3 regions of the Paenibacillus sp. OK060 genome follow, and region 3 is predicted to be linked to each of the others. Evidence: riboswitches for the same ligand, from Rfam matches in the RefSeq annotation. Region 3 holds a riboswitch; each other region holds the start of a gene.
The links. Region 3 has a riboswitch for cyclic di-AMP ahead of BLS14_RS00560 (C40 family peptidase). Riboswitches for the same ligand answer to the same signal wherever they lie in the genome.
Positions count from the first base shown of each region.

Region 1: linked by a shared signal. The riboswitch ahead of BLS14_RS08980 (3D domain-containing protein) and the one ahead of BLS14_RS00560 (C40 family peptidase) in region 3 are both predicted to bind cyclic di-AMP.
Region 2: linked by a shared signal. The riboswitch ahead of BLS14_RS17815 (HAD family hydrolase) and the one ahead of BLS14_RS00560 (C40 family peptidase) in region 3 are both predicted to bind cyclic di-AMP.

Region 1 covers NZ_FNFR01000002.1:608,449-612,643, reverse strand. Annotated here, with positions in the region: gene BLS14_RS08990 (ABC transporter substrate-binding protein/permease) at 1-454, shown strand, start outside; gene BLS14_RS08985 (amino acid ABC transporter ATP-binding protein) at 441-1,163, shown strand; cyclic di-AMP (ydaO/yuaA leader) riboswitch at 1,449-1,645, shown strand; gene BLS14_RS08980 (3D domain-containing protein) at 1,648-2,316, shown strand; gene BLS14_RS08975 (polysaccharide deacetylase family protein) at 2,449-3,237, opposite strand; gene BLS14_RS08970 (prenylated flavin chaperone LpdD) at 3,387-3,731, shown strand; gene BLS14_RS08965 (PspA/IM30 family protein) at 3,861-4,195, shown strand, end outside.
Region 2 covers NZ_FNFR01000004.1:581,887-586,081, reverse strand. Annotated here, with positions in the region: gene BLS14_RS17825 (Nramp family divalent metal transporter) at 1-484, shown strand, start outside; gene BLS14_RS17820 (HAD family hydrolase) at 625-1,317, opposite strand; gene BLS14_RS17815 (HAD family hydrolase) at 1,483-1,878, opposite strand; cyclic di-AMP (ydaO/yuaA leader) riboswitch at 1,999-2,174, opposite strand; gene BLS14_RS17810 (glutathione peroxidase) at 2,542-3,018, shown strand; partial or broken gene BLS14_RS33585 (hypothetical protein) at 2,997-3,062, opposite strand; tRNA gene BLS14_RS17800 (tRNA-Leu) at 3,169-3,251, opposite strand; gene BLS14_RS17795 (urease accessory protein UreF) at 3,672-4,195, shown strand, end outside.
Region 3 covers NZ_FNFR01000001.1:108,686-112,880, forward strand. Annotated here, with positions in the region: gene BLS14_RS00540 (xanthine phosphoribosyltransferase) at 154-735, shown strand; gene BLS14_RS00545 (hypothetical protein) at 834-1,163, shown strand; gene BLS14_RS00550 (hypothetical protein) at 1,287-1,505, shown strand; gene BLS14_RS00555 (carboxymuconolactone decarboxylase family protein) at 1,623-1,952, shown strand; gene BLS14_RS00560 (C40 family peptidase) at 2,057-2,521, opposite strand; cyclic di-AMP (ydaO/yuaA leader) riboswitch at 2,527-2,658, opposite strand; gene pelA (pectate lyase) at 3,072-4,031, shown strand; tRNA gene BLS14_RS00570 (tRNA-Leu) at 4,150-4,195, shown strand, end outside.

The DNA.
Region 1 (4,195 bases), on a different contig from region 3:
GATGATTATCTATTACGGTCTTGCTCTAACGTTGGGGATTAATTTCACGCCGCTTCAGGCGGGGATTATCACACTATCCATTAATAGTGGTGCCTATCTTGCCGAGATTTTCCGCGCTGGTATACAGGGTGTGGATCGAGGCCAGTTGGAAGCAGCTCGTTCCCTGGGAATGGGTAGAGGTGCGGCAATGCGCTTCATTGTGCTTCCACAAGCGTTCAAAGCGGTGTTGCCGGCGATCGGTAATGAATTCGTGACCATTATCAAGGAATCTTCCATCATCTCGGTTATTGGTATGGTGGACATTATGTACCAGGCAAGTGTAGTCAAAAACATTACGTACCAAGGAATGAATCCATTCCTGATTGCAGCGGCCATTTACTTTGTGCTGACGTTCATTTTGTCCAAGCTGCTGGGTCGACTGGAAAGGAAGTTGAGTGCAAGTGATAGACGTTAGACAATTACACAAATCATATGGAAATAACGATGTGCTCAAGGGCATTAACGTAACAATTGGCAAAGGCGAGGTTGTCGTGGTCATCGGTCCGTCCGGATCGGGGAAAAGTACCTTTTTGCGCTGTCTTAACTTATTGGAGCAGCCTACTTCCGGTGAGATTGACTTTGAGGGAGTTTCGATCACTGACCCTAAACACAACATTAATGCAACTCGTGAAAAAATGGGGATGGTATTCCAGCATTTCAATCTGTTCCCGCACAAAACGGTGCAGCAGAACATTACGATTGCTCCCATTAAAGTGAAAAAACAATCTGCACAGGAAGCGGAACAAATCTGCGCAGATTTGCTGAAGACGGTTGGCCTGTCTGACAAAAAAGACGCTTATCCTAATCAGCTGTCCGGTGGACAGAAACAACGGATAGCTATTGCAAGAGCGCTTGCGATGCAGCCGCATGTCATGCTGTTTGACGAGCCTACTTCAGCACTGGACCCTGAAATGGTCGGTGAAGTACTGGATGTCATGAAGCGGCTTGCAGAGGGCGGCATGACTATGGTTATTGTAACGCATGAGATGGGCTTCGCACGCGAAGTAGGGGACCGCATCCTGTTCATGGATGGCGGGGTTATTGTAGAAGAAGGAACCCCTGCTGAAGTGTTTGGTGAGCCTAAGCATGCACGTACACGTGACTTCCTTGCTAAAGTGCTCTAATACATCCAAGTCATCATTAGGATGAATTGGATGAAAATGCAAAATATATACTGTGGATGAGAATTCTTATTCCCTCATAGATCCCTGTCGGCGACCTGTCGGCAGGGATTGTTTTGTTGCGTGTGAATACACACGGATTTACATAAAAAGTAACGTTTCTGTCATCAACGATATAAGCTCAAATAGACATTTTTTTGAAAAAATCGCTTGAATTCAGCAAAAATATTGAAGTGAATTAGCCAGATGGTAACATTTACTACGACTCTTGGTTACAAAGTTGTGATATATTTGTTCCTGCCGAAACTTCCGGAGTTGGGAGTGTGGGGGATGTAACGATGCAGAGTGTGCTTGGGGAAGAATCATTTGCACACGGCTTGGGGTGAATTAGGGCTACATAAATTATTAATGTAATTGAACCTATAGGGTGGTTTCCTCCATCCGAATCCGACAACTAACTTCGCAGGCATAATGAGGGAGGAAGACCATGATTAACAAGAAACGTATAGCCAAAACAGCAACAGCTTTGCTGACAGCAGCAATGCTCATTCAGGCCGTTCCGGCTCATGCTGATTCAGTTCATGTGGCCAAAGAGGGGGATACCTTCTACACCTTATCCAAACAATATGGAGTTGGACTTAACGCTCTTATTAAAGCTAACAATGAGATTTCAGCTTACAACATTTATGGTGGTTTGAAAATTACGATCCCTGGTAAAACAACGAACACAGCTTCTGCAGCAGCAGCTAAAACGGAGGCCAAAACGGTAACTGCCGCAAGCCTTGACGTTAATGCAGATAGTAAAGTTGTACAAGCCTGGGGTAAAACGTTTGATTACAGCAAAGCTGTCGACGTCAAAGCAACAGCATACTCCGCAGACGCTTCCGAAAATGGAGGATGGGGTGCCGTGGATTACTTCGGTAATCCGCTTGAATTGGGTACCATTGCAGTAGACCCAAGTATCATTCCATTGGGTACAAAGGTACTGGTGACAGGTCATACACATCCAGGACTGCCAAAACAGGCATTTGTAGCAACGGCTCGTGATGTGGGTAGTGCCATTAAAGGTCACAAGATCGATATCTTTATTCCTGGCAGCAAGCAATCCGTGAGCACATTTGGTATTCAGGATGTTGAACTTTACATTTTGAAATAAAATCAAAGCGTAGCTGCACATCATCATATGTGACTCCAACTAAATCTAAATTAAACAATAAAGGGTGTTCTCCAATCACGATAATGTGAATGAAGGACACCCTTTTGAATATCCGACTGCCGTATTCTAAACCTATTTACCCTTTGGCAGTTCCAGCATTTCGTCCAAAGTCACCAGCTCGTACCCGCGGTTTCGCAATTCCTCGATAACTTCAGGCAACGCCTCGATGGTACCACTCAGCTTCGATCCGACACCGCCTCCTGCATGTTGCAGAACAATGGAACCTGGTTTAACGGCCGACAGGATGTTTTGTTTGACTTCCTCTTTGGAGAGGCCCTTCCAGTCCAGGGAATCGACGTTCCAATTCACAATGCTGTAATGTTGTTTGGCCGCCCATTGCAGCTGTTGCTCATTAATGTCGCCATAAGGTGGACGAATCATTTTGGGCGTGTACCCCGCCAGATTCCGAATAATATCCCCGGTATGTAAGATTTGTTTGCGAAATGCATTCATGGACAGCTTACTGAACTCCGGGTGATTGTAGCTGTGATTGCCAACAATATGCCCTTCCTTTACCATGCGTTTCACTAAATCCGGATGTTTCTCAGCGCGATGTCCCACAATGAAAAACGTAGCCCGCACCTTGTATTTTTTTAGAATATCCAACACCTGCGGGGTGAACCGTGGATCAGGTACGTCATCAAAAGTCAGTGCGACCTTTTTTGTCGAGGGGCCATTTGTTTTGAATGTATCCGCATATTTCTGTCTGAGCTGTCCCAGCGTCAGCTGCTCCTCTTCAGAAGAATCAGACTTCGAAGCAGGTTCGGTTTGCGGGCTTGAAGAAGCCCATAACTGAGCAGGAGCGTAACTTCCTCCCAGAAGAATGACCATGATGGATAACATTATGAGGCGTATACGCATGTTAGTGCCTCCTTTTCCCAAATTGCGTTCTCTTTGGTATGCCCGGGGCCATCCGTATTTATGCATAATGTGAGATGTTTCATTGCTGATTTATCAAATCGGAGCCATAATTCCACCATATATATATAGAAAAGGACAGGTGGATCAGGATGAGTACATACGACTTAAATTCCGTTCGTTTACAGGTGATTGAGGCAGGGGAAGACAAGCTGTTTATGGTAACTGGAGGCAGATCACATATTGGAGCAGTAGCGACATTTTATCCGGACCGTGAGCGGGTAAGCGGGGCTACGATGCATATTCCGGGGCATAAAGAGCAAGAGCTGTGTGAAAGGCTCGCACGTAAGGCTGCCCTACATTTAAAAGTAACCGTGACCGTGATTATGGGGATTCACTTTGATGCAATTACGCGCATGCAGATTGATGAGATTGTGCAGACTGCAGAGAAGCTGCTTGATGAAGAGCTGTGCCAAACTAGTCAACTGATTCAATAGTTCGATGGACGCTAAGTAGGCTAAAATCGTTTTTTATGATTTTTTTTGTTAAAATTGAAACGAGTAGAACATTGCCACGTATGTATGTTTATATACAAGGATGAACTATCGACTAGGAGGAATACCATAATGTCCATTTTCAAACGATTGCGCGATTTAACGATGTCTAACATTAACTCTATTATTGACAAGGCAGAAGATCCGATCAAGATGACGGATCAATATATCCGAGATATGCAGGAAGATCTGGAAGATGCGGAGAAAGCTGTTGCTGCACAGATCGCTATTGAGAAGAAATTCAAGCAGCTGTTCGAAGAACAGGAAGCTCTCGTGAAGAAACGTGAGGAGCAAGCACATACAGCAGCGCGTGCACAGAATATGGATTTGGCTCGTCGGGCACTGGAAGAGAAAAAAGTGGCTGAAGAGAAGATGGCTGAATACAAAACAAGCTATGATCAAAACAA
Region 2 (4,195 bases), on a different contig from region 3:
CGTGTTTCATAGTGCGGGTATGACCCAGGTGGCGGAAATTACAGATGCTTACCATCTGTTGACACCTCTGCTGGGAACCACCATCGCTAGCATCCTGTTCGGTGTAGCCCTGCTGGCTTCAGGCCAAAACTCAACACTCACCGGCACGTTGTCCGGACAGATTGTAATGGAAGGCTTCCTGAACATTCGTATTCCAGCGTGGCTTCGTCGACTGGTTACACGTCTGATCGCTATCATCCCGGCCGTCATCGTAACAGCCATTGCTGGAGAGCACGGAACAGAAGAACTGTTGATTCTTAGCCAGGTTGTGCTGTCTCTGCAGCTACCCTTTGCCGTCATTCCGCTGGTAATGTTTACGAGTGACAAAAAAAGCATGGGGGCTTTTGCCAACAAGCTGTGGCTCAAAATCATCTCCTGGATCATTGCCGGAATTATCGTTGTCCTGAATGTGTATCTGATTATCCAGACCATTCTGTTGTTCTAGGTTAAACGGAATTACGCCGTATTTTGTCTAACTCAAAAAGGCTGATCAACTCAAGTAACGTACCCCTTGAGACGATCAGCCTTTTATATGTTAGAGCAGCAGCCTAATTATACCGAATAGTTCATAAATACTGCTCTTATTTAGTTGTCTGAATTTTGAGTTACCATTAACAAAGGAAGAAGTTCCTCCAGTGATTCAATAGTCCAGTCTGGACGCTCTGCATCCGCAAGCTCCGGCTGGAATCTGCCATAACCCTGCAAAATCCGGATCGTGTGCATACCCAGCTTCTTAGCCGGAATAATATCATTATCAATCCTGTCGCCGATCATGACCGCTTCCTCAGGTTTGCATCCCGCCTGTTTCAACGCTACAGCATACAATTCAGGATCAGGCTTGGACACTCCTTCTTCAGCCGAACAGGCCAGCACATCCACATACTTGCGCAAGCCGTAGCTATCCAGCCGATTTTCCGTCCCCGGACTCTGATTGGCAATGATACCAATCTTATAGTTTTGCGACAACGTCTGGAGAACAGCGTCGGCTGACGCGAAGGGGCGCTCAAGCTCTTTGCGGAACTTCAGCTTCTCCTGTATCTGTTCCCGGTGCCCCTCGTCGCTGATAAGGGTACGAATAGCCAATTTCATCGGCCATTGCTCGTAATTTCGGTAGGAGGCGGCAAATAGTTCTCGCACCGTCTGCATCTCCACCTGATAACCAAGCGCACAAGCTTCACGAACGAACTGACCGATAATATCATCTACCGGCTCCCATTCGTCCACGAGCGTATCCCCCACATCAAAGAACAACCATTGTATTCCACGTACATCCGGCACGCCTATTCCTCCTCGTTAGCCACAGGAAATCCATATCCCTATTTCCCAAACCATAAAAAAGAAGACCCACCAACATGCATGAGTCTCCTCAAGTTTCCGTTTATTTATGATTTCAATTATAACAGGCAGCTGACACTGGATCAATCACAGGAATAGTACTAGCCACTAGCCATTCAGTAGAAACCCAACTTCCCCATTCAAGGAATATACAATACGGTCTGCTCCCATTCCCCGATAGATCCCTTTGGGGTGGCTTTGTTCCGTAATGACACACAGGGACTTGGATGTCCAGGAGCGGCAGATCTGTAAATATCGACAGGTCAGGTTTAGGCTATTTTCAAAAATAAAAACATTGCCGACACTACCTTGCGGCAAAAACCATTTCTGAGCAGCAGCTGTGTTCATGCGAATGACATGCTCCACACCAATCCTCCGGAGCCTGCGCTCTTCCCCTGCACTGTTGGTCAGAACGGCAAACGGCATTTTTTTGTACATCAGCAATTTGATAAATTTACGTCCTGCTTCATTTGGAGCAGTCACTAAGATCATCTCTTTATCCATCATTCGTTCCTCCCTTGGCGTGAAAAGACAACAAAAAAGAAGCGTGGGGGACCAAGGCCTCCCGGACGCTTCTTCAATAATCCATAGCAAAAAGACACTATGAACCAGCGTACGGCTTGTTGCCTCTCCCTTTAACGCTTACGAGGTTAGCTGACGGATTCGGGCGCGAGAGTCGCCCTATTTCCGGCTGTCACCGGAAAATTCACCCCATGGATGCCTACTGTCCTGGACAGTTCATCCTGTTGGTTCCCCCGTTTCCCACCCATGAATGAATGGAAACTCAGCGATTAAAACATCGTTCTTTTATAATCATTAATCAGAGCGATATTATCGTTTGTTTCGTTTTTCATGTAAAATTTAATTTAAATTGGAATTACGATATGAATCATACACCCGTGCCATATTGGTGTAAAGTCTGCGCAGATCACCGAATCGACGGATTTTTGCCATTTCACATCAATAATAGCGCTTACAACGTATCCATTCTCTACCCATCTCATCAAAGCTCTCTAATTCTCTCTTTAGCGAAATTCAGGTAGCAAATCAGTCACAGATCATACACGACAGCTTCAAATTGAGTTAAAAAAGCAATATTAATTTTGCATTATTTAATTGTAATCAATATAATAGAAGAAAGAAGAATATGAAATGGAGGCGATTTTCATGTCAGTCTACGACTACAAAGTAAACACCCTTCGCGGTCAGGAAGTTGAAATGTCCAACTATCGTGACAAAGTACTGCTTATCGTGAATACAGCAAGCCAATGCGGCCTCACACCTCAATTCAAAGGTCTGCAAGAGCTTCAGGATAAGTTTAAAGACTCCCCATTCGAAGTTCTTGGTTTTCCAAGCAACCAGTTTGCACAGGAAAAAGGCTCTTCTGATGATATTGCCGAGTTCTGCCAGATGAACTATGGTGTTAGCTTCCCGATGTTTGAGAAGATCGATGTGAATGGTTCAAGCGCTCACCCTCTTTTCCAGCACCTTACCAAAGAAGCGCCAGGCGTACTCGGCTCCAAAGCCATCAAATGGAACTTCACCAAATTCCTTGTGGATCAGAACGGACGTGTTCTGAAACGGTATGCTCCCAAAACAACACCTGATAAAATTGAAGCGGACATCAAAGAATTGCTTAAATAACAAGTAAAGGCCATCCGACCCCAGCAGACAGAATGAGCATGCATTCAGGGGAAACGGGTGACCTTTTTTTGTCTGGCCCATCTGTACTGTAAATAAAACAAAAAAAAGAAGCTTCCCATACGGGAAGCTTCTTTTTTATCGTTCTTATGATGCGGTCGAGAGGACTCGAACCTCCACGGGTATACACCCACTACCCCCTCAAGATAGCGTGTCTGCCATTCCACCACGACCGCATGTCGTAAATAATCGGCAACAAAATTGATTATACCCGGTTCATGTTTAAAAGTAAAGCATTTTTCTTAATATCATTTTAACTGCGCTTTTCCTTCCATAAATCGTATAATCTCGTCATTTTCTCCTACGAAGTGCATATGATTAAATTTAATCCCGTTTGTATACCCGATTAGGCCGATCACTCTACTTTATTTGTATTACCATCCTTCATATCCCTTAGTATAAAGTAACTCATAAAGTTATATAAAATAACACTAAATAGATTTAATATTCAAAAAACAAAGAAACTATTGACAAAAAGCGGATATTTATGTGAATATATATATCATATAATTCGGATTTACAAACATAAAGCGAACCAAAAAGGAGTATAAATGTTATTTAACATAACATTTAACGAACGTAGGAGGCGAAAGATTGTGAACCGTGGGAATAAGCTGCTCGATTATGTCAAACTGCTTGATTCCTCTATCCAGGTCGGAGGGTTCACCCATTCCTTCGGTATGGATGCCCATATCGCTGAAGGTACCATTCGTAGTGTTGAAGATCTCGAATCATTCATGCGCTGTCAATTGCATCCCAGCATCGTGCGTCTGGAAGGTATGGCGATTAAAGGCATATACACCGCCGCAGATCACAAGGACGCATGGCGTACAGCCCTCATCGACAAACTCGTTCATGTCCAGCGCACCCCAGTCAATCTTAGAGAACATGCCTCCATTATGGGCAAACGACTAATTAAGCTAGCTCGCGCACTACACCCCTGGATTGATTTTAGCCATCTCGAACAAACGCTGGCTAAGTATGAATCTGTTGGCTGTCTCCCCACTGTTCACGCCTGGATTAACCACCACCTCGAAATCCCTGTCGAGGAGGCGGTCCTTGGTTATCTGCATTCAGCCATGAGTGCCTGCATAACCGAAGCCTCCAAAGTGATTCCCCT
Region 3 (4,195 bases):
ACAAGGTATGCTTGACCCATCAAAGTCATGACAATTGAAGTGTGACATAGGGTCATTTCTATGCTCTGGACAAGAGCAAAGGCAATTTCGCTTGAACTGATAGCCGGATCTATGATACTTTTACGTCATAGGATAGGCTTGGGAGGTCAAATTATGGAAGTATTGAAACAACGAATTTTACAAGAAGGTGTAGTCATGTCAGATCAGGTGCTGAAGCTGGATGGTCTGCTGAATCACCAGATTGATCCTGCATTGACGATGGAAATGGGACGTGAATTTGCCGCTCGTTTTCGTGAGAGTGGTGTAACTCGGGTCATTACAGTGGAGTCTTCCGGGATTCCGGTCGCCTTTGCTGCCGCACATGAACTGGGTGTTCCTCTGGTATTTGCCCGTCGCAAAAAAACACTTTTGGCTGACCCCGACGCCTACTGTGAAAGAGTACCTTCTTTTACGAAAGGGATCGTAACAGATATTATGGTGTCCCGTGAATATATTCATGAGAATGACCGTATTTTGTTTATTGACGATATCATTGCGAATGGCGATGCCGCTCGTGGTGTCATCAAAATTATCGAACGTTCGGGTGCGGAACTGGTCGGATTCGGTGTCGTGGTCGAAAAATGTTTTCAGGCCGGAGCGCGCACTATTCGTGAGCAGGGTATCCCGGTTGAAGCGTTGGTGCGCATTCGTTCACTGAACGATGGCACCGTGCAATTTGACGATAACGAATTGTGACTTTTTAAAGGAAAAAGTGCCTATTTTTATAACAATGCCTTTGCATGACCGCTGATTTCATTTATAATGGGGTTATGTTAGGGAGAGGAGGCAACACCATGGGTAACCAACCGGCAACAGAACAATTTTTTATTGATAAGCTGGCGGAATCGAAAGTACATTTTGAGCGTGCCCTGGATTGTAAACATACGGAATTCGATGACCTTTATCCCTATATGATTGAACATCCTCAATTTTTCTGGTACAAACGCTACGTTGCCTGGTCAGAATTGCTGACGATTGTAGGCTTGTGCGAAGAGTTGTCCTTCGCTTGGAAAGAACAATTTACACCGCATCAAGTGGAGTACCTTGAAGAACGTGTGATGTCCGCCAAAGTGCTTGATTTTTGGTTTGAGAAGAACGACAGCAAGGAGCACGCGCAGCGGTAACTTTCAGTCGGGACATACTTTCGAATGACATGACAGTCCAATACAGTCACGTGAGACCTAAATGACTTTTCATTTAGGTCTCTTTTTGTAAATAATTTTTTTGGGAAAGTAGGCGCCATAAATATGATCAGTGATGCACAATTGGATGCACTGCGTTTATCGGGTGAAAAAGTAAGGGTAGTACGGGACGAGATTCAGTCCAATGATGTGACAGGTATTGTAGTGGCTTGGGACGGGGAGCAGGTACTCATTCGCCGTCAGAATCGTCGTGTGGTCAAGCTTGATCGGAATTACCGATATCAATTGTTCAGCGAACCACGCGAGAGCCTGCTCGAAGAATAGGACATGCCTATTTAGGTTCATTTACCATGGATGTTTTGGCATAATTACACCTCTCGGGAGAGAAGATAGGTACAGTGAGAGCTTGTAACATATCAGCCGAGAGGATGTGCGGTAACCATGACACTGATGAATGATAAGGTTCATGCCTATAAAGATCAGATTGGTGAATTAAGCGATGTGCTACCAGCAGTGGTGAAGTCTTATCATGAGTTCACTGGAGAATGCTTTCAGGCAGGGGCGATTGATGCCAAGACCAAACAGCTGATTGCGCTGGGTATTGGACTGTTTGCGAACAATGAGGTATGTACGTTTTACCATGTGGAAGAGGCACGTGCCAAAGGAGCGACCGATCAGGAGATTATGGAGACGGTTGCTGTGGCTGGAGCGGTAGGCGGAGGCCATGCGCTGTCTCAGGGTGCAATGAGAGTACAGAAGGCTTTACATTAAGTATAGAAGTCTACAGCACACCGGATTTGTAAACAAAAGCCCCAAACAAAGAGGAGGTCCCGGATTCACCCGGAGCCTCCTCTTTGCGCTATATCAAATCAAACTTATATTTTACCCAGCATTTTGTTATACATAAATTGTCCTGTTACCCGGCGTGCTGTTACGTAACGATCGTTGAAGTAAGGATTGGATAATTGTGTGATGCTGACACCCTTGCTGCTTGAAGCATGAGCGAACTGTCCGCCCCCGATATATACACCTGTATGTGAAATGCCATTGCCCATCGTATTAAAGAATACCATGTCACCAGTACGCAGATTAGCTTTGGATACCGGAGTTCCGGCCTTAGCTTGTTGCTGGGAAGTGCGTGGTAATTCAATGCTATATTTGTTGAAAATATATCTCATAAATCCAGAGCAATCAAATCCGGCCATTGTTGTGCCGCCCCATTTGTAAGGTATGCCAGTCATGTTGTTAACGACGGTGTTAATACTGCTTGCCTCTGTGCTTGCTGCACCGGATGTAAATAGAACTGCTGCTCCAAAAATGGAGATGATAAGCTTTTTCAAAATTTTTGTTCTCCCTTCGATGCCTACGGAGTTAGCTAAGGGTTCGGTAGAAGGTTCCCTATATTTCCTATGTATAAGAATAATTCACCCAAAATGGTTCCCCCGTTTTCAAACATGAAACTCGGCAAATGAATAATTAAGTTTTTGTAACCTTTTGAAACTATATTGCATAAATGCGAAAATGTCAAACCGATTTTGAACACTTCTTATCATCTCAATGTTAACGGAATTATCGCTATTTATGTAGAAATAACTCGAATATTGGGTTTTAATAGATGACAAAAAAGTAACTACTGTTTCAAATGGAGAAAAATTGGATAATTTATTGGCTTTCTCACATTTCGATTAGACGATACCTATAGGTTAAGACAAAGAATTTGTTACATATTGTTGCAATTATTGACAAAATTCATTGTTTTGCATAGAATTCTTTTTGTATAATCCACTTATTGGATGAAAAGAAATAGTTTGAGTTTAAAAACAAATATAAGGAGGGGAGACGCTCAAGGAAAACAGTTTGCAGAAAATGAATTGGGGAGTGTTCTAAACGATGTTGAAGGCACAAGCAAGGTTTGCATCTTTGGTAATGGCATGTACAATGATTTTCTCTGTTGTCGGAATGGTATTTCAGCCTGCTGCTAAGGTATCTGCTGCAGACGCATCTGGAACGACAGCAAGTATCTCAGATATTTTGAAGAATCAACGTCCTGACGGGGGATGGAAGAAGGATTACAAAGAAACAAGTGGTGAGTGGGCCAAATCTACGATTGATAATAAAGCTACATACTCAGAAATTAGAAGATTAGCCAAGGAATTTAAAAAGACAAATGATCCGCGATATTCGGCTGCTGCCATCAAAGGAATCAACTTTTTGTTAAATATGCAGTACTCCAATGGAGGATGGCCACAAGTATACCAGAGCTCAGGCTATCACAAACACATTACCTTCAACGACGATGCCATGATTAATGTCATGTACATGCTGGATGAAGTAGGTGCACGTAAAGGTGATTTCTCATTCATCGACAGCTCTCTTGCGGATCGCAGTAAAAAATCAGTTGCCAAAGGTGTAGATGCTATTCTCAATACACAGGTTGTAGCAAATGGTAAACTGACTGCATGGGGACAGCAGCATGATTCCAGCTCCCTAAAACCTGCAGGAGCAAGGATATATGAAGTGCCTTCTCTAAGTGCTGGAGAGAGCAGTACGATTGTAAAGTTTTTGAAAACAAGACCGTCGAACTCGAAAATTAAGGCTTCCATTCAAGCGGCAGAAGCCTGGTTCAACAACGTGAAAATTACAGGATACAAGTATGTCAGAGAAAACGGAGATAGCAAACTCGTAGCTGATTCAGGTGCATCGCCAATTTGGGCACGTTTTTACGAAATTGGAACGGATAAACCGATCTTCGTAGGACGTGATGGGGTTGTGAAATACAAACTCAGCGATATCGATAAGGAAAGAAGAGGCGGGTATGCCTGGTATGGCAACTGGCCTTCAAAGATATAATTTATAAAAAGCTTTATCATTGAAGGCGAAATTATATTTTTTTTGTTGACACTAATTACCTGCACATGATATATTATCTCTTGTCGCCGCGATATAATTTCTCGGAGATAAGACATACGCGGTCGTGGCGGAATTGGCAGACGCGCACGGTTCAGGTCCGTGTG